DNA from 3 places in the Lysinibacillus sp. GW247-5R2A genome. Region 2 is predicted to be linked to each of the others. Evidence: riboswitches for the same ligand, from Rfam matches in the RefSeq annotation. Region 2 holds a riboswitch; each other region holds the start of a gene.
The links. A riboswitch is a leader RNA that binds a small molecule or an ion and turns the genes downstream of it on or off. The one in region 2 is predicted to bind cobalamin.

Region 1 (6,956 bases), on a different contig from region 2:
TTTTCTGAATATAATAAAACCTCCATACAAAAAGACCAGGTAGATAACCTGATCTTTCTTTAACTCCTTTTATTTTATTATTTTCGTTATCTTGATATAGATTCCTTCACTTCCTGACGTAATATTTTAGTAGCAGCTACCATATTAGCTAAAGCCGCGATTGTTTCTGGCTCTTTCCTTGTTTTTAAGCCACAGTCAGGATTAACCCAAAATTGATGTTTGTCTAGAACTTGTAAACTATCTTTCATAATGGTTAACATTTCGCCTTCACTCGGCACACGTGGGCTATGAATATCGTAAACACCTAATCCGATTCCTTTTGTATAAGGATTTACTTGAAGGGAAGAAATTAGCTCTCCATGGCTACGAGATGTTTCAATGGAAATCACATCTGCATCTAGCGCGCTAATGGGTTCTAAGAAATCGTTAAATTCGCAATAACACATATGTGTATGAATTTGTGTTTCATCCTTAACACTCGATGTAGCAAGCTTGAAGGCATTGACCGCCCAATCTAAGTAAGCCCCCCATTCTTCTTTACGAAGAGGTAACCCTTCTCGAAGTGCTGGTTCATCCACTTGAATAATGGAGATGCCTGCCGCTTCAAGTGCTTCCACTTCCTTGCGAAGTGCTAATGCAATTTGATAAGCGACATCTTTCCGAGAAATATCATCACGTACAAAGGACCAATTTAAAATGGTCACTGGTCCCGTCAGCATCCCTTTGACAAAGCGCTTCGTTAAGCTTTGAGCATACGCAGACTCTTTCACGGTAATGGCTGAAGACCATGCAACATCTCCATAAATTATCGGAGGCTTCACACAGCGAGAGCCATATGAAACGACCCATGCTTTTTCAGTAAAGGCAAAGCCCGTCAATTTCTCACCGAAATATTCGACCATATCTGTCCGCTCAAATTCTCCATGAACTAGTACGTCCATATCAAGATCCTCCTGCAAGTGAATCCAGCGCTTTGTTTCCAGTTCAATAAATGCTTCATAGTCATCATTCGACAATTGCTTCTTTCGCCAAGCATTACGATTTCTCTTCACCTCATCAGATTGAGGAAAGCTGCCGATTGTCGTTGTTGGGAATAGTGGCAGACCTAACGCCTGCTGCTGTATTTTTTGACGTTGACTAAAATCACTATGTCGCTCAAAATCCTTTGTTGATACGGATTGAGAGGCTTGCTGGATCATTTTATTTTGACGAATCGAATGATTTTTTAGTGCTTCAATGGCCTTCATACTTGCTGAGAAATTATGACGTAGCGTTCCGTCTTGATTTTTTCTATATTTAGTGAGCTCCATAATCTCTTCCATTTTTTCATCAGCAAACGCCAGTGCTTGTTTGAGAACAGGGTCCAGCTTCTTTTCAAGTGAAGTAGATATTGGTACATGTTGAAGGCTACTTGAAGGTTGAATCCACAATTCCTTCGCATCGCTAAGCTTTTCAATAGCTTGAATCGTGGCGTTAGCCTCCGCTAGGTTCGTACGCCATATATCACGACCATTAACAATACCTATAGCTAAAACTTTATCCTGAGGGAAACCAAATTGTCGAAGTGACTCCATATTCCCTTTATAGCCATGTACAAAATCTAAACCAAACCCTTCGACAGGCAAAGTAATCAATGTTTCATAGGAGCATAATGCTTCAAAATATGTTTGTAGCATTATTTTTGCTGCTGGAACAGTTGTCGCTAACTGAGCATAGATTTCCTGTACTAGCTTCCGTTCTGCTGAGTCAAGTGTCGTCACTAAAGAAGGCTCTTCTAATTGAATCCACTGAGCTCCTGCATCTACTAATTCTTGAATAATCTGAGCATAGAGAGGTAATAGCGCTACTAAATATTCAACCTGCGTTAATTTATTGTAGCCCTTAGTTAGCTTATAAAATGTATAGGGGCCAATAAGTGTCGGCTTCGCAATAATACCGAACGCTTCTTTTGCCTCTATAAAGTCGGCCAATACCTTATTTTCTGTTAGTTGCAACAGTTGCCCTTCATATTCAGGAACAATGTAGTGATAGTTGGTATTAAACCATTTGGTCATTTCACTAGCTACTGCTGAAGGATTACCTCTCGCTACACTATAGTAGGTATGTAAATCTACCCTTCCACCTTGCCAGTTAAAGCGCTTGGGTACTAAGCCAAACATTAAGGCTGTATCCAACATTCTATCGTACAATGTGAAATCTCCCACTGTCACTATATCGATGCCAGATTGTAGCTGCTTTTCAATCCGAGATAACCGAATACTTTTTAGGGTTGCCTGAAAATCCTCTTCCATTTGTTCTTGACGCCAAAATGCTTCTAACGCCTTCTTCCATTCACGATCATCTCCGATATATGGATAGCCAATGAGTGTACTAGTATAAGTCATATTTAATCTCCCCTTCATCAATAAGTTTATGGTTACTGGCTCTTACAAATTTGTGTCATCCCATGCTAGATTCAGTGGCTCTATATGAAAACCAGTGGATTTTGCTTTGGAATACAGAATAGTAGCATGAAAAAAAGCCATTCCCCTTCTCGGAAAATGGCTGCTTGGTAAAATTATTAAGACAAAAACAATACGAAAAAGTAGAATTTTCGCAAAATCTTTTGTTATCGCACAGTGCCTTTTTGGTCACTATTCACCACCTATTTCCACGTAGGTATTTGGTGTGTACTAGAAATTGGCAGGTCTCCTGGCTTCTCATCAACACGCCTCACAGCCTTCCCGGTTTCCCAGTGGCCTTTGTGATTTGCTCCGAATTACAGTTGCGGGACAGCGTCGGATTTGCACCGACTTCCCTTTTAAGCCAGACTTTCATCTGGCACCATTTCTTACACTCTATTCAGTTATGCCCCTACTATACCATATATTTCAGAATAGTAGAAATTGTTTTTACATAAAAATTTATCTATTTACTCTGTTTTAAATTGCCAACAATTTGGATCTTAGTGAAAATGCCTTATATTAATTGAACTAATTCCACATTAATTGTGCAAGCGAACTATTTATAATCTTTAATTCCAGCTTCAAAAGCCTGTCTATCTCCATTTTCAATCCCGTGCAATGCTTCTTGTAAAGCAAATGTACTTTTATAAAATTTAACTCGTTCAGATATTTCATGACCATTAGGGTATAGGTTAATACACATATCAAAAAAATCCTCACCATAGCTAGAAAGTATTCCAGCAAAGTCATACGCTGGATCTCCTAAACCCGACCCACCAAAGTCTATTATCCCAGAAATCATCCTTGTTTCTGGATCCCACAAAATGTTAGATGCTCCGAAATCTCCGTGTATAAGTGTTATATCTAAATTGGAGAATGCCTTCCCATTTAAAAACGTTTCAAAAGATTGTGAGATTTCCTGTTGAGCGTCTTTTCTCATAAAAGGAAATAATTTATTTTGAATCTTATTATACAAGTTATACATCTCTTCATGAGGATTACGAACCTTTAGTTTCAAATCTCGACTTGCTTTTTCTCCTGATATAGAATGAAGTTCTACAAGAAAAGAAACAAGTTGCTTTGCCAACCCTTTAACTAAATCAACACGCTTCACACCTATTAAACTTTCCTTCCACAAAGGAACACCATCTATTAGATGATATCCGGTGAAGACTTTACCTGGTTCTAACTCTTCAAAAGATTGATAAATTGGATTCGGAATAGGAGTTGAAATGGTACCTTTAATGTATTTTAAAATTTCCGTCTCTCTTTTTAATTGATTGATTCCAATTTTATATTTTGGAAACCTAAATACCAAAGATTTGTTTACAATAAACACATCATTATTCTGTCCAATTTCATTAGGATAAATGTCTTCAATGGAAAGGTCCGAATAAAGCGATTGAATGTTTTCAATAAAGTTATTAATCATTAGTAATATTCCTTTCAGTCTCTTTCTAGCTTTTTGATACGTAAACTCTTGTTGAACTATCTGTTCCTTTAGTTTAAAAACAATTCTTCACAAACTCAACTATACTTTAACAAAAAAATCCAAATCACTTAACAAGATGCTCCACAATCTGGCCATTGCCATGAATATAGACGCTTTCCTTATTACGAAAAGCGCCTGATTGTTGAATAAACAGTGATGAGTTTATCTCCAACTCAATATTCAAAACTCAATATTGGCTTTGGTCGTTTATTCCAATTAAAAATCTAATTATGAAACTATCTTCTACTTTCTTCGTAAATTAATTAAGTCAACTATTTCTAGAGGTGATCATAATGTACGAATACCATTTCGTTAAAGTGGAACTAAATGCTTGGGGTAGTAAACCAAAAGAAGATTATCAAAATATAATTCACCAATACGCATCTGAAGGATGGAGATTTGTTCAAATTTTTGCTCCTTCAACTAAAGGATATGGTTCCGCAGCTTATTTTGAATTAATTTTTGAGAGACCCCTTAATTAGATGTGAGGGGTTTTTCTATTTGGGGAAGCATAAATATCCAACCCTCATTTATATGTGTTATTCACCTATTTACCCCTTTTCAGTAATAAAGAAGCTGATTTGTCTTTTGCTTGTTAAAGTAATACATACTATTAGCTGAATACATATTTTATTTTTTCGGTGTAAAGTTCCTTCTCACTTATTTTAGGACGATACCTAGCAACCTTCTGCCCATTAGCCATATTGCAAGACCAGTTCCCCACAAGATCAGGGCAGAGCCAAAGCCCACTACAGACATAAATGCATTGATCTGATGTTCCCCCAGTGTGACTGTTGCAGGTACAAATAACCATGTCATAATAGCAAGTAAACAAAGGAGTGTGCCGGTAAAATAGTAGAGTCTAACTTGAAACAGAGGTGCTAATGGGAAAAAATGAACACCGACAATAAGAGCTATTACGACAGGTATAAGTTCAGGGTGACGAGTAACGTTACAAACAGCAATTGTAATGGCTATAGCCAAACCCTCTGCCGCAAAAATGATGTTAAACCAAAACGATGTACGCTTCCCCTGCCTTAAGTCTGTTTTTGAAACCTGATTCGTCAATTCTCTCGATGCGCGTATTAATGAAAAACCGCCGATGAACAGCGCTATACTTATGGCAACAGCAGTAACTAACAATAATGGAACTCCCCAGCCGTGCAATCCCATAATTCCCGTGTACGCCCACAGAGTACCAAAAAACGCCATAAAAAATACACCAGATGCCGTTCCGCGGACTGCGGCACCAGGAATCGCTCTAGATGTTTGTGTCATAAATAAATACCTCCTTTCAACCTAAGTATATGTTCATTACAACTACGTAACAGCCTACATCAGTATTAGATTTAGTTCATTCGAGAAAAAATCATCTATACTTTTTTATCATTATGTTCAGGCAGATGAATGAACTTCTCTGCCCGGTTATCTCAATACATCTCATTCTACTCATGGCTTTTTTAATGAAGAAAGAGGCTTTCCTTATTTCAGAAAAGCACGAGTATTAAACTCTGAAAGTATGGAACATTTCACTTCAGAATTACATTTACTATTTACACGAACAAACGGATGAAAGGGACATTAAAAGGAATGAGCCCTGCCCAATACAGAGTTCATTCCTAGTAACTTCTTATACTATTCTATAGATGAGATCCTCCACTTGCATCGAGTAATTGACCTGTTACCCAACGGCTGTCTGAGGAAGCAAGAAAGGCGGCGATATCTGCCACATCCTCGGGTTCTCCCCATCTATTGAAAATTGAAAGACCAGCCGCATATTTTTGTCCATCCAGGTTTTCCAAAGTATCAGCATTCATTTCTGTATTAATAATTCCAGGCTGGATGGCGTTTACCGTAATATTACGGCTCCCCAGTTCCTTGGCTAGAAGACGCGTAAATGTGTCGATAGCACCTTTGGACATACTGTACGTGAAGACACTTGGTGAAGCTGCACGTGTCACAAAGGATGAAATATTAATAATACGCCCCCCATCTTTTAAACGTGGCAAAGCTTGCTGAGTAATAAAAAGTGGTGCTTTTACATTAATGTTCATTACCTCGTCAAATGATTCTTCCGTCGTCTCTTCTAAACTGATAATTTGACCAATTCCAGCATTGTTGACAAGAATATCGAATCCACTACCACCCATATACTCCCGGATTGTATCATCCAAAGTAGTAAATAAATTTTGAATACCATCTAGAGTACTAAGGTCAGCGCCAATCGCGCAAGCATTCCCTCCGCTTTGTTTGATCTTGTCAACAACTTCTTTTGCCTCATTACGTCTTTTCCCGTAATGAACGACGACAAAGGCCCCCTCTTGTGCCAGACGCAATGCAATACTGCGGCCAATTCCTCGACTTGATCCTGTAACTAAAGCGATTTTACCTGTTAACTTACTCATGCTTCCATCTCCTTGTTCAAACATAGTTATATTACATAGAGAATTATATCAAGGAACATTATTTGAAATGTTGCTCTCCTATTCGGTTTCAAAGAGGTGTTTCGTCGCAACTTTAATTCAATTCTACAGAAATAGCGCCCAATTGTTGAAGATCGTTTCTTATTGAAGTAATACATCTGTTCGTGGAGTGTAACTTTTGACAATTACTTGATATTATATAGGTGAATAGAAAGGTAAATTAAAACTTAGTTTAGTAGTTGTACTAATTGCTTATTGGTTTTATTCCCTTATAACTTTTCAAAAAGGAGGGTTTATGAAGAAGATTATTGTTTTTGTATTTACGTTATTTATATTACTCTCAGGATTCCCAACACCAAGTTATGCGTTGTCAGATTCGAAATCTGCGGCAATCCAAGCGTTGCTAGATGATGCCCGTCATATATCAGGTGTGCCAGGCATGTCAATCTCTATCCTTGCTGATGATGAAGTGCACTACTTTTCTTCAGGGCTTGCAGACCGTGAAAACGGGTTGCCTGCAAGTGAAAATACACTCTATGAGTTAGCCTCGGTCAGTAAAGCTTTTACCGGTATTGGAATTTTGCTGTTGGAAGAGCA
Region 2 (6,956 bases):
GTGTTTTCAAGAGAACATCTTATTAACACAGTTTGGGGTTATCATGTATCCATTGAGGATCGCACTATCGATTCCCATGTCCGTAATTTACGAGAAAAATTAAGGAAAAGTGGCTTTCCTGCTGATGATTACTTGCAAACCGTTTGGGGAATCGGCTATAAATGGCATAAGTTTGCGGACCGAAAGCCTTTAGAACATAAAAACTAGAAAACAACCTCTGCCAAATATACTGGGAGAGGTTGTTCGAATTATTGCGCTGTTAACTCATCTTCTGTTACCCATTTATGATTTTTCACTGCTTCACCATTCGTGGTTGAAGTGTAATCAACCATATAAACTGTGGTTGGTACAGCTTCTTCAATGCGGACGGTTGCGTTTTTCATGCCTTCCATATGAGTAGCGGTCGTTTTTACCTCTGTACCAGGGGACAGTGGTGCTTCCCCAACATCCAATAATTCCTCATGGATAATCCATTTATGATTCTCTACACGTTTGCCACCTGATGTTGGATCATAAGAAATGATATAGGCTGTAGTTTTATAGGCACCAACAATCGTCGCTTCGGCACCCTTCATCCCCTCCATATGCCCATCTGTCATCATAGCGGTACTTCCAACCGGAAATGCTGGATCTTCAGCTTTTATTAATGTAGCTGGCACTTCTGCTGAGCTAGAATGATTCATTGTGGAGTGATCCATTTCTGTTTGTTGCTCAGTCTCAGGAGCAGTATCTGAAGTTGATGAAGGCTCTGTTTTATCTTCAGAGCAAGCGGATAAAGTAAGTATAGCAACTGCTGATAATAGTCCACCTGACCATCTTCGCTTGAATGTCATATGAGATCCTCCTTTCTATTTGCCCTTACTGTAACAAACAAATATGCAGAAATGATGGACATTCATTATTACAAAAAACTTCTTTAGTCTATTGACTAAAGAAGTGGATGGAAGCGCTATTGAATGGGCATGATTTTCAATGTTTTTTGTAGTCGGTACGCTAAAATACCAGCGAAAATAGCTAAGATAATATCTTTTGGGAGTGGGGGAATCATCCAGAGCCATGCTAATCTATAGGAAAAATCCTCTGGCGCACTGGCCCATAGTTTATACGCAATAAACATCCAGTTTGTACCAACTAAATAATTGATAGCAGTTGCGATGAATGCGGCTAGTATATAGCTTTTCTTTGTACCACTTCGTTCTACCATTAAACCGGCAACATATGCTGCTAAAATAAAAGTGATAATAAATCCAAATGTAGGGCTTAATAGTTGACTGAACCCTCCACCAAAGCGAGCAAAGACAGGTGCTCCTGCTAACCCAATGCACATATAGACTGTGCAGGCAAGCGCTCCCTTCCTACTACCCAAAATAAGTCCGGCTAAAATGGCAAAAAAGGTTTGTAGAGTTATCGGCACTCCTCCCACTGTCATAAAGGGCACAAAGGAAGTTATATTGGCACCGATCATCATGAGGGTAGAAAATATTCCTATATAGGCGATATCTACTGTCTTTAATTTTAGATGACTTTGTTCTGATACTGTTGACATGATTTCACCTCTAATTTCAAAGTAGTTACCGTTAGTGTAAAAAACAAAAACAAATGTGTCAACTATATTATAAGTATTAGTTAACTCAAATGTATTGGAAATTCCTTGTAGACTAACTATCTATAAAACTGTATGATAGAATCGTCATAATTTTTTAACTTTACATACTATTGGTGTGACATTTTAAACAATGTCGCTTAAAAGGGAAGTCGGTGGAAGTCCGACGCTGTCCCGCAACTGTAACGAGGAGTCCTATCATGTTTATTTGCCACTGTTAAAAATGGGAAGGCTATTTATAGGATGATGAATCGAAGTCAGGAGACCTGCCAATAAGTAATACCTGTAATGCCCACGAGGATGCAAGCAATTACGGACAATAGCTGGATTTTCTGACTTTGTTTATTCGAGGGTATTTTTGTGCGTATTTTTGCATGAAATGCCTTTTTTTTATTGAGTGCCAACTGAAGTAAGATCATCTGACCTACATTATGCGAACGTATATTTAATTGCTTCATTCATCATCTTAGTAGGAGTTTAATGAATGAATAAAAAATTTATGTTATTTTCTTTAGTGCTTCTTTTAATATTAATCGTATCCATGACACTTGCTGTAATGGTTGGATCTGTTTCGGTGACGCCATTATATGTATGGAAAGTAATTCTTTCGAAATTACCCTTTATACAACACTCAATAGAGCAAGATTGGAGTCGCTCACAGGAAATCATTATTTGGCAAATAAGAGTCCCCCGTGTCATCCTTGCCGCTATTGTAGGAGCGGGTTTAGCCATTGCAGGGGCAGCGATTCAAGCACTTGTACGAAATTCCATTGCAGACCCATATATTTTAGGAATTTCTTCAGGAGCAGCAGTTGGAGCAACTTCAGTAATTATTTTAGGAGCTTTTTCATTTTTAGGTATCTACGCACTTTCTGTATCAGCCTTTATAGGGTCTTTGCTCGCAATTGGGTTAGTGTTTTTCTTATCGCGCGTAGGTGGCCGTGTCTCGATTTTTCGCTTGCTATTGGCAGGGATGGCGGTTTCCTTTATATTAACGGCCATTTCTAATTTTATATTAATGATGTCGAAGCAAGAGGGAGCTTTAAAGTCCGTTATGTTTTGGATGTTAGGCAGCTTAGCTGGAGCAAAATGGAATAATATTATTATTCCCTCCTCCATCTTTTTCATTGTGTTCGGGCTTTTATGGCTATTCTATCGAAATTTAAATTTGCTTTTACTTGGGGAAGAGGCGGCGGTAACGTTAGGGGTGAATCTTCAACAATTTCGCATACAGCTCATTTTACTTGTCTCACTTTTAACGGGGGTACTTGTAGCAGTGAGCGGTTCTATCGGATTTGTGGGATTAATCATTCCGCATATAGTACGATTAATTGTCGGTTCTAACTATAAATATGTAATACCGGTCAGTGCTTTATTGGGAGGGATTTTCTTAGTTTGGGCTGATGCATTAGCTCGAATTATTATTGCTCCACAGGAAATGCCAATCGGTATTATTACAGCCTTTTGTGGGGGGCCGTTTTTCATTTGGTTACTCCGTCGTAATAATTATTCTTTCGGTGAAGGAGATTAACTTCCATGACATTAGAAGCAAAACAAGTATCATTCTCCATTTACGATCAGCGAATACTTCATGAGGTAAGTGTAAAAATAAAGGAAAAGCAATTTGTCGGATTAATTGGCCCCAATGGTAGTGGGAAGTCGACATTGCTTAAAAATATGTATCGTCTCCTAAAGCCTGAAAGTGGGACAGTCTTGTTAAATGAACAAGATATTTTAAAGCAATCTAGTAAAGCCATTGCAAAAAATTTAGCCGTTGTTAGTCAAGAAACACCCGTATTATTTGACTTTACTGTTCATGATTTAGTCAGTATGGGAAGGACTCCACATAAAAAGCTATTAGAGCTTGATCAAGAGCAAGATTTTCAAATTGTAAAAGATGCTTTGAAGCAAACGGGCATATTGCACCTAGCGAAAAGAAGCTTTAGCTCACTTTCCGGTGGGGAGAAGAAGCGTGTTATGGTGGCAAGAGCACTCGCTCAGCAAGCACAGGTACTTATATTAGATGAACCAACAAATCATTTAGATATTCAACATCAACTTCAACTGATGGACTTAATTCAAACTTTGCATCTAACAGTAGTAGCCGCTCTCCATGACTTGAATATCGCCGCTATGTACTGTGACCAAATTTATGTTTTACAGCGCGGACGCATTGTTTGCCATGGTACACCAGAAGAAGTACTTACACCATCATTGTTGCGAGAAGTATTTGGCGTATTTGCTGATATTCAAACACATGCACTGACGGGTAAGCCGTATCTTACATATGTCCCTGAACAATTCGCAAGAGGGGGCAACCCTATTTAGTTTGCTACGATCATTCAACACCATCTAATAAAAAGGGCGTCCCTTCATGTAAGAGGGCGCCCTTTGTCATCTACTATTAAGATACCGCTTTTAAACCTGCAACACCAATGATAATCGCAATAATGCTGATGATTCGTGCAAGGTTTTTAGATTCCCCAAAGAACATAATATTGACCAGCACGGCACCTACAGTTCCAATACCAACCCAAACAACATAGGCGATGCTTAGTTGTAGATAGTTGAAGGAGGCATATAAAAGTGCAAAGGATAAACCAAAGCCTCCGACGTATAATAATAAATTTCGTACGGTTTTATGTTGACTATAAAAGCGTAAACCAATGACACCGACTATTTCCGCCACTGCTGCTAATATAACGAATACCCAGCCCATTATGCATCCACTCCTTTTGTCGTACTAGAATCCTTCGATGGATTATCCGCCAATTTTAGGCCAATAACGCCCAATACTAAAATAACCATGAATATCCCTTTAATTGCATTAAAATCACCATTGAAAATAAAAATATCCATTAATGTCGTACCGATTGCACCTGCTCCAGCGAAAATTGCATAGACAGTACCCGTAGGGAGTTTTTCACAAGCCTTCGATAAGAAGTGAAAATCAACAGCGATAATAGATACAATAATGATCCAATGCCACCATGCATTTGCTACATTAAAACCGAATATCCAAAACAATTCAAATAAACTTGTTAGTCCAACATACATCCATTCTTTTTGCATAAATAAATTCCTTCCGTAGTAGAATATTATGACTGACATTCAGTCATTTCTAGAATAAAAGAGAACGCCACTTATGCGTGACGTAGGCCAAGTGCATGATATAAAAAGTCTAGAAGCTCAAGCTTAAGCTGCTGCATGGTTTCATCCTTGCTATCGTCAAACAAATAAATTTGTTCGGCAGCAGATTCGATTAGACCAATGATAAGCTTGGCTGATCGCGATGTATTAATGGAATCTCGAATGATTCCTTGTTGCTGAGCCGTTAATAAAAAATGACTCATCCAAGCATAGTAGGGTGAATAGATGTTTTCCCACTCTTTCAAATGCTCAGTTTGTGCAATACCCGCATAAATAAGTGCGACGATATCTCCATATTCTTTCGTAATTAAGAAAATCATCTCCACCACTTCTTCAAGCTGCTGTTCAAAGGGTTTATGATCTGAAACACCATCTTCGACAGTAGCCATAATGCGCTCTACCATATTTTTGGCAATAGCGGGCATAACCGAAAGACGCGATGGGAAATAAAGATAAAATGTTCCTTGTGCAATTCCAGCTGCCTTTACGATATCTGAAACCTTTGTTTTTTCAATACCTTTTTCTCGAAATACTTCAATGGCTGCTTGAATAATTTTTTCTTCCTTTGACATGATATCCCTCACTTTTGCCTTACTTATTAGTATGTTACAGGAGAGAAAAATGAATGTCAACGAAAAATGACTGATAGTCAGTCATTTTTCGGTAAGTATAGTTGTTTTAATTTCAGGGAACTTTATGTTTGAAAGGATTGATGACAATGGAAAACATTAAATTTGCACAATTAGATTCACAGCAACTTGCGAAAATTAATGAACTAGAGAAAAAAATGGGTGTCACATTAGTTGCCTATGATTCATCGTCTATGCCACCAAATAACTCTGGGGCCTATGAGGAAAATAATAGCACAACCAATAATCATCCATCATAATAAATGTGAAATGCCTTGCAGTCATGTAAGGTATTTTTATTTTAAGTTGCGTATAAGGAGTGAATGAACATGAAGGAGTTCTATGCCGATTTACATATTCATATTGGCCGTACAGCTAAAGGACGTGCTGTGAAAATTACTGGTAGTAAAACGTTGACATTAGCGCGCATATTAGAGACTGCTAGTGCAAGAAAAGGACTAGACATCATTGGTATTATTGATTGTCATTCGCCTGAGGTTATAGAGGAAATGAAAGAGATGATTAACCAAGGTGAACTCGTGGAACTGGCAGAGGGTGGACTGCGTTTTCAAGAAACGACACTGATTCCAGGTTCAGAAATAGAAATCTATGATCAATATTGCCATGGTCCCATTCATGTGCTTGCTTACTTTCCTACATTATTGCTCATGGAGCAATTTTCAAATTGGATGTCTCAGCATATGAAAAATATTCATTTAAGCTCACAACGAATTTACTGTGATGGAAGAACATTGCAACAAAAAGTCCATGAGTTGGGAGGGCTATTTATTCCTGCTCATGTATTTACTCCCTTTAAAAGTTTATATGGCAAAGGTGTTCATCACAGTCTAAGCGAAGTCTTTGATCCCCAGCTAATAGATGCAATTGAATTAGGGTTAAGCTCTGACACAAATATGGTACGTCATATTAAAGAGCTTCAAGCATATCCATTCGTAAGTAATTCTGACGCACATTCTCTTGGAAAACTCGCACGAGAGTATCAAAAATTACGATTGGCAGACGCAAATTTTGTAGAGCTACAAATGGCTCTTCGTGAACAACAGGGACGAGCTATCATCGCCAATTATGGCTTAAATCCATTACTTGGAAAATATCATCAAACAGTTTGTGGTAAGTGCGGAGAACAACTTAGTAACGAAGCTATAATTTGTTCGAACTGTGGAAGTACGCAAATCATAAAGGGTGTTGCTTCACGTATTCAGGAATTATCAGAGGATTTTTCCCACGAAAAAAATAGACCACCGTATATCCATCAAGTACCGCTCGATTTTATCCCTGGTATTGGACCAAAAATGATGGAACGATTACTGCATGCTTTTGGAACAGAGATGAATATTTTACATCGAGTAACCATTGAACAGCTTGAACAAATTGTGCCACAAAAACTGGCCAAATTAATAGATGCTGCGAGAACAGGTCATTTAAATATTGAAGTAGGTGGTGGTGGAATTTATGGGAAGATTCACATTGAATAGCAAAATGATTTAAAAAGATTATTGGTTTTTTAACCTATTTTTAACTCCCTTCTAGTAAAATAGTTAAAACAATTACTA
Region 3 (6,956 bases), on a different contig from region 2:
GCTCATTCATTACGAGACGCTATATCCAACGGTATGGGGGACAGGTAGACAATGTTGTGCTCTGTGGAACTGGCAATGTTACAGCTTTACATGCAATTGGTAATATCGTATCCAAGGCTCTAGCAAAAGGGCTTGGTAAAGAGACAGAAAGCAGGCTTCTCAATCAATTAAGTTTTGGTAGTTTTAATAAGCAGTTCCCAAATCCGAAGACTGCCTATGATTGGCTATGCTCCGTACAGGGAGAAGTTCAAAAGTATATAGATGATCCATATTGTGGCTTTATTCCGACCAATCAATTTTTTGTCGATTTAACAACAGGCTTTTCAACCTTGAATCGCAAAAAGGAGATTGCCAAAGTAAGAAAGGATCTTCCAATACTTTTGATAAGTGGCAGTCAAGATCCAGTCGGTGAACAGGGACTAGGCGTGTACGCAGTTGCAGAACAATTAGCAACTGCTGGTGTGGAGGATGTCACTGTTTATTTATTTGAAGATAAGAGACATGAAATTTTAAATGAAGACAATCAAGAAGCAGTCTTCCAAGTATTATTACGGTGGTTAGAAAAATATGATAGAAAATAAATTACAGCAGGCAGAGGTCGTAGCAATAGTGGGACCAACTGCTTCTGGAAAAACAGCATTAAGTATCGAACTTGCCAAAAAGTATAATGGAGAGATCATTAACGGTGACTCCATGCAAGTTTATAAAGGATTAGATATAGGTACGGCGAAAATTACGGAAGAAGAGATGGAGGGAGTCCCTCATCATTTACTAAGTTTTCTGGAGCCGACAGAATCATTTTCAGTGGCCGATTATCAAAAGCTAGTAAGAGCGAAAATTGCTGACATACAAGCTCGTCATAAGCTACCAATTATAGTAGGTGGCTCAGGCTTATATGTACAAGCTGTTCTGTTTGATTTTCAATTTACTGATGAAAAAGTGGACGAGGCAGCACGCCAAGCCTATTATGATGAATTAGCGAAGCTTGGTCCTGAGGCCATGCACGAAAAATTAAAACAACTAGACCCTCAAACTGCCGAGGCCATTCATCCAAATAATACACGTCGAGTCATTCGCGCACTAGAGATGCTAGAATTAAGCGGTGTATCGAAGGCAGCTGAAGCTCAAAATCGAGGTGAAGTGCCTCTCTATAATCACTTGATCTTAGGGCTAGGTCAAAATATGTCGCGAGACATGCTTTATGACCGTATTAACCGCCGTGTCGATTTGATGATGGAGAATGGTCTTTTAGAAGAGGTCAGAGGGCTATGGCAACAAAATATCCGAGGTGTGCAGTCTATACAAGCCATTGGTTATAAGGAATTATATGATTATTTAGATGGGAAATGTTCGCTAGAAGGCGCTCTTGACAGCTTAAAACAAAACTCTCGTCGCTATGCGAAAAGGCAACTTACTTATTTCCGCAATAAAATGGATGTCCATTTTGTGATGACAGATGAGCAATTATAAAATTAAAGAAAAATTTCTAAAAATTACTAATTGATAAATTGGTAGAACGTGCTACTATAGGAATGAAGAGGTAGAAAGTTAGTAGGGAGGCTATTTGATGAAATCAATCAACTTGCAAGATACGTTCTTGAACCAACTACGTAAAAACAGTGTTTTTGTAACTGTATTTCTATTAAACGGATTTCAGTTAAAAGGGACTGTGAAATCATATGATAATTTTACAGTTTTATTATTGGATGCTGAAAATAAGCAGCACCTGATTTACAAGCACGCCATTTCTACATTCGTTCCAGCTAAACAAATAGAATTTTTAGAGACAGAAGCTTAAAAAAATTGTTAAACAGTTAGTGTGTTCTTCACACTGGCTGTTTTTTTTTCTACAGGCTATAATGATAGAGGAAATAGATATTTGGAGGACGAGTTTGATGAAATCATTGGAAACAACACAATTATTAGAACTATTAGATGCAAATGAAGACCTATATATTATTGATGTACGTGAAGAGGATGAAGTTGCACATGGCATGATTCCTGGTGCTCAGCACATTGCTCTTGGGACAATCCCAGAACGTCTAGAGGAATTAGATGAAACTAAGCCATATATTATCGTTTGTAAGGCTGGTGGCCGTTCAGCTAATGCTTGTTCTTATTTAGAGGCACAAGGATTTGATGTAACAAACCTTGAAGGCGGCATGTTAGCTTATGATGGCGAATTAGAATTTAAATAATGACATAATGAAAAAAGAAAGAGCGTATACTCTTTCTTTTTTCATATGCTTATTTTTGGAGTGAGTCCATGATGAGGCTAAAGTTTTTTTCAAAGTTCATGTACGGGTTCACATTTTTTTGGCCGCGAACCTTTGAGGCATAGCTGGCAAAATTTAAACCAGCACCGTATATTTGTAAAGCGCCATTCGCAAGATCTCCCTTTTGTAAAAGCTCAATGCCATCCTTTAAGAAATTTTCACTCTCATCGAAATGACATTCCGCCATGTATTTATCTCCACTATAAAATAATTTCAAATTTTCCATAATGACATACGCTGTTTCCTCACTGATGGAAGCATCAACATTCATTAATAACTGATTAATCGGTTTCACTAACTGAGCGTAATGACTATCATAATTTTCACAAGTCTCTGCAATAGCGTTTCTTAATTCTCTTGCATTCATTCTAACTCCTCCTTAAAAGAAAATTTTGTTCTTACCTATGAAGTAATTTGCGTTTCCTTTTCCCTTTTCCCTTTATCTATAAATCGTACTCTATAATTTTCAGAAATATGTTACAATTATATCGATGAAGGAGGGATTTTGTATGTTTCGTTCAATAGCACCCCCAACAATGTCTTTTCAGTAGAATCTACTGTTAAGGCATACAATAACAGTTTGCTCATTTTCACTAGATTCTACTGTGTAGGTTAATACTTATACGTAGAAAGTAGGAATTGTAATGAGCGGAAAATTAGCGTTTGTATTATCCATGATTATTTTTGGCGCAGTTGGTGTTTTTGCCAAGTATATCCCTTTGTCTTCAAGTGAAATCGCTTTTTGGATGAGCTTAATTGGTGCTTGTTTTTTGATAGTGATTTTTATTTATAAAAAGGAAAGTTTAACGAAAATAAGTATTCTCAAAAATAAGTGGAAATTAATTCTTTCTAGTGGTGCCTTATGTGGGAATTGGATTTTCTTATTTCAGGCTTATAAAGAAACAACAATTGCTAATGCTGCACTCAGTTATTATTTTGCACCAGTACTAGTTATCTGTTTATCTCCAATGATCTTAAGGGAGAAGCTAGTTGGCAGAAAAATTCTGTATGTCTGTGTGGCCATTATCGGGCTATTTTTGATTGTCCAAAGTCAAGGCATGGGAGACAGTAAACATTTTATGGGCATTGTCTACGGTCTTATCGCTGCATGCTTTTATACAGCTCTAACATTTACAAATAAATGTATATGTGGCTTAAAAGAACCGGAAAATACAATTATTCAACTATCTTTAGCAGCTTTTTTCCTTTGTTTTTATATACTTGGAACAACAGAGTTTCAGGTTATGACACTCAGTGTTAAGTCAGTCCTATTATTAATGACATTAGGTATTGTCCATGCAGGGGTAGGATTTTTATTGTTCTTTTGGGGCATGTCAAAGCTGAAAGGGCAAAGTATAGCCATTCTTAGCTATATAGATCCACTGACATCATTAGTTATTTCAACGATGATTATTGGAGAAAAAATGACGCTTCTACAAATAATAGGAGCGGTCCTATTATTAGGGTCAACATTGCTAAGTGAGCTAGAAAAAGAATAGACATACAAGTATCACATTCAAATATTGACAGAAGAAATATACTGTCGTAGATTAAAAATAGTTTAATATAAGCATTAGGTGCCCATTAAGGGAGAATAGGGAATAAAGTGAAAAGCTTTAGCGGACCCGCCACTGTAAAAGGGAGTTTAATAGTGAAAACCACTAGCTCATTGCTGGGAAGGTACTATGAAATGTTGAACTTAAGCCAGGAGACCTGCCTATTTGCTTGAAGAGGATATAGATGATGGAAAAGTCTGTAGTTTATTTGTCATGACAATAAACTACAGGCTTTTTATTTTGTCTTCATGAAGAACGAGAGGAGAAATGACAATGCAATTATTACATGACACAATTCAAAACATTCAAGGCGCTAATAAAAATAGTAGGGAGCAAGCAAGGAAGCGAATAGATATTCTTTGTAAGCCGCCAGGTAGCCTAGGTAAATTAGAGTCCATTGCTGTGCAACTTTCTGGGATTACAGGACAATTATATCCGGTGATTGATCAAAAGGTGATGATTGTCTGTGCAGCAGATCATGGAGTTTGTAAGGAAGGTGTGACGACGAACCCACAAGATGTTACTTTATTTCAAACATTAAATTTTCCAAAAGGAGGTACAGGTGTTTGTGCGATTGCAAGTGTGACGAATACGAAGGTTGTAACGGTAGATGTTGGCGTAAGGGATGATCTTCCACTCAATGCGGGCGTAATCGTTCAAAAAGTAAAATATGGTACAGATAACATGGCACAAGGCCCTGCTATGTCTAGAGAGGAGGCCATTCAATCTATTGAAGTGGGGATTCGTGTGGCAACAGATGAAATCATAAAAGGAGCCAATCTACTTGGAACAGGTGAGATGGGCATTGGTAATACAACGCCAAGTACTGCGATTTTAGCTGTTTTGACTGGCTATGACCCAATTGAAATAACAGGGTTTGGAGCAGGCGTTGGTCAAGGAGGAATTGCTCATAAAGCAGCGGTCATTGAAAAAGCAATTACGCTCAACAAACCCAATCCTAACGATATTATTGATGTTCTAGCTAAAGTTGGAGGGCTAGAGATTGGAGCTATGGCTGGTATAATCCTTGCAGCCGCAAGTCACCGAAAACCTGTTGTGATTGATGGATTTATTTCAACTATTGCTGCACTTATTGCTTATCACATTGAACCGAAAGTAAAGGACTTTATTATACCGTCTCATGCATCGGAGGAGCCAGGGGCTAAAATTGCTGCTGAATTACTAGGAGTAGAGCCCATGCTGCACATGAATATGCGGCTAGGAGAAGGTTCCGGTGCAGCCTTAGCCTTTCCTCTATTAGATGCTGCTTGCTCAATGATGAAAAATATGGTGACGCTGGAAGAAGCAATGAATCTTTTGGCTAAATAGTTACTGAAAAAAAATAAGCGCAAATAGTTAAGAAACCATTTGCGCTTATATAAACAATGATAGACTCTATGCCCGATTCAACCTTCGCAAAGGTAAACGCCATTTCATCATATAGGAAAGAATACGTAAGGCTGTTATTACCGCAAATAAAATATAAAGGAAGATATCTCCTGTAAAAACTTCAAATCCAATAACGAGCCCTGCGAGAGCAGCCCAAACACCATAGACTTCGTCACGAAGAACAAGTGGTTTTCGTCGAGCTAATAAATCACGCACGATACCACCACCTGACCCAGTTAAGACCGCAGCAACAATGACAGCGCTAATCGGCATATTTAGCTTTACGGCGTAGAGTGCGCCTTGAATAGCAAATGCTGATAAGCCAATTGCATCTGTAAAATTGCCCCAACGATGCCAGTGTTGAATCAAATGATGAGGAAAAATAAAAAATATGGTAATGGCAGCAAGTGCAATTTGAAACATCATATCCTGTCCCCATAATGTCGTGACAGGTAGCCCGATAAGTAAATTTCGAATAGCCCCTCCGCCAAAAGCAGTGACGATACCGAGTATATAAACACCGAATAAATCGTATTCCTCTTCCATTGCAATAATTGCCCCAGAAATAGCAAAGGCAATTGTACCAATAATACTAAAAACTTCCCAAGCCATCCCTTTCACCCCTTCTATAAATAAATGAATCTCATTCCTAAAGCAGAAAGATCCTGTAAGTAACAAAATCTATGAATTTAATAGCCAAAATTCATCATTAAATACTCTTCTTGAAATAAGTCCGCACATTAGCTTAGCGTAAATTTCGCTGAGAAACAATAGGCAAGTTTTACAGGGACCTATACAAATTGATAAGATGTTAATGAAATAAAGAAAAACATCTGTCATAAGCGTTCATTACAAGTAGACGATGAGGGAATTCTAGGAATATCGAGGTTCATTTAGATATGGAATCAAGTTTACGGAATATATGCATGACAATTGTGAAATGGAGAAGAAAAGAATGACGTTTACATCTAATTTATCAGCATCGACGCTATCTTTAGCGGCAACAATAGAAGAGAGAGTGAGACCTTTTCATGCTCAGGTGGAAGAGATGGCGTTTTACAACCAGCAAAAAGTGCTAGCGGCATTTCGAAAACATCAAGTTAGTGATTATCATTTACACCCATCCAATGGCTACGGCTATGACGATGAGGGACGCGATAATTTAGAGCGTGTCTATGCAGAGGTGTTTGGAGCAGAAGCTGCCATTGTTCGACCGCAAATAATTTCAGGGACACATGCAATTACGCTTAGTCTATTCGGTGTGCTACGTCCTGGTGATGAGCTGCTTTATATTTCTGGTCAGCCCTATGATACGTTACAATCCATTGTTGATGGTGGTGACAAAGATACAGGCTCCCTTAAAGATTATCAAATCGGTTATTCACATGTTGATTTACTGGATAATCAAACCATCGATTGGGCCGGTGTGAAAGGGGCCATAACAGCAAAGACGAAAATGATTGCCATTCAACGATCAAAAGGGTATGCAACACGTCCATCCTTTTCGATCGCAGAAATTGCTAATATGTGTGCAAACATTCGTGAGCTAGCACCAGAGGCCATTATTTTTGTTGATAATTGCTATGGTGAATTTGTAGAAAAGCAAGAGCCTACAGAGATTGGTGCTGATTTAATGGCGGGCTCCCTCATTAAAAATCCTGGTGGAGGATTAGCGAAAATTGGTGGCTATATTGCAGGCAGAGCAGATTTAGTGGAGAAATGTGCGTACCGGATG

Region 1: linked by a shared signal. The riboswitch ahead of metE (5-methyltetrahydropteroyltriglutamate--homocysteine S-methyltransferase) and the one ahead of AC07YC_RS20110 (FecCD family ABC transporter permease) in region 2 are both predicted to bind cobalamin.
Region 3: linked by a shared signal. The riboswitch ahead of cobT (nicotinate-nucleotide--dimethylbenzimidazole phosphoribosyltransferase) and the one ahead of AC07YC_RS20110 (FecCD family ABC transporter permease) in region 2 are both predicted to bind cobalamin.

What each region holds. Positions count from the first base shown of each region.
Region 1 is NZ_JBWKZL010000002.1:168,122-175,077, forward strand. It holds gene metE (5-methyltetrahydropteroyltriglutamate--homocysteine S-methyltransferase) at 87-2,384, opposite strand; cobalamin riboswitch at 2,665-2,843, opposite strand; gene AC07YC_RS04470 (aminoglycoside phosphotransferase family protein) at 3,001-3,876, opposite strand; gene AC07YC_RS04475 (DUF4177 domain-containing protein) at 4,230-4,418, shown strand; gene AC07YC_RS04480 (DUF7010 family protein) at 4,597-5,214, opposite strand; gene AC07YC_RS04485 (SDR family NAD(P)-dependent oxidoreductase) at 5,577-6,341, opposite strand; gene AC07YC_RS04490 (serine hydrolase domain-containing protein) at 6,655-6,956, shown strand, end outside.
Region 2 is NZ_JBWKZL010000015.1:40,435-47,390, reverse strand. It holds gene AC07YC_RS20125 (response regulator transcription factor) at 1-207, shown strand, start outside; gene AC07YC_RS20120 (YdhK family protein) at 249-833, opposite strand; gene AC07YC_RS20115 (biotin transporter BioY) at 950-1,546, opposite strand; cobalamin riboswitch at 1,701-1,891, shown strand; gene AC07YC_RS20110 (FecCD family ABC transporter permease) at 2,088-3,134, shown strand; gene AC07YC_RS20105 (ABC transporter ATP-binding protein) at 3,140-3,931, shown strand; gene AC07YC_RS20100 (DMT family transporter) at 4,008-4,322, opposite strand; gene AC07YC_RS20095 (DMT family transporter) at 4,322-4,675, opposite strand; gene AC07YC_RS20090 (TetR/AcrR family transcriptional regulator) at 4,747-5,328, opposite strand; gene AC07YC_RS20085 (hypothetical protein) at 5,472-5,642, shown strand; gene AC07YC_RS20080 (endonuclease Q family protein) at 5,712-6,878, shown strand.
Region 3 is NZ_JBWKZL010000001.1:431,059-438,014, reverse strand. It holds gene AC07YC_RS02185 (alpha/beta fold hydrolase) at 1-581, shown strand, start outside; gene miaA (tRNA (adenosine(37)-N6)-dimethylallyltransferase MiaA) at 568-1,470, shown strand; gene hfq (RNA chaperone Hfq) at 1,568-1,798, shown strand; gene AC07YC_RS02170 (rhodanese-like domain-containing protein) at 1,896-2,198, shown strand; gene AC07YC_RS02165 (hypothetical protein) at 2,248-2,643, opposite strand; gene AC07YC_RS02160 (DMT family transporter) at 2,921-3,775, shown strand; cobalamin riboswitch at 3,836-4,011, shown strand; gene cobT (nicotinate-nucleotide--dimethylbenzimidazole phosphoribosyltransferase) at 4,106-5,161, shown strand; gene AC07YC_RS02150 (trimeric intracellular cation channel family protein) at 5,228-5,833, opposite strand; gene AC07YC_RS02145 (methionine gamma-lyase family protein) at 6,177-6,956, shown strand, end outside.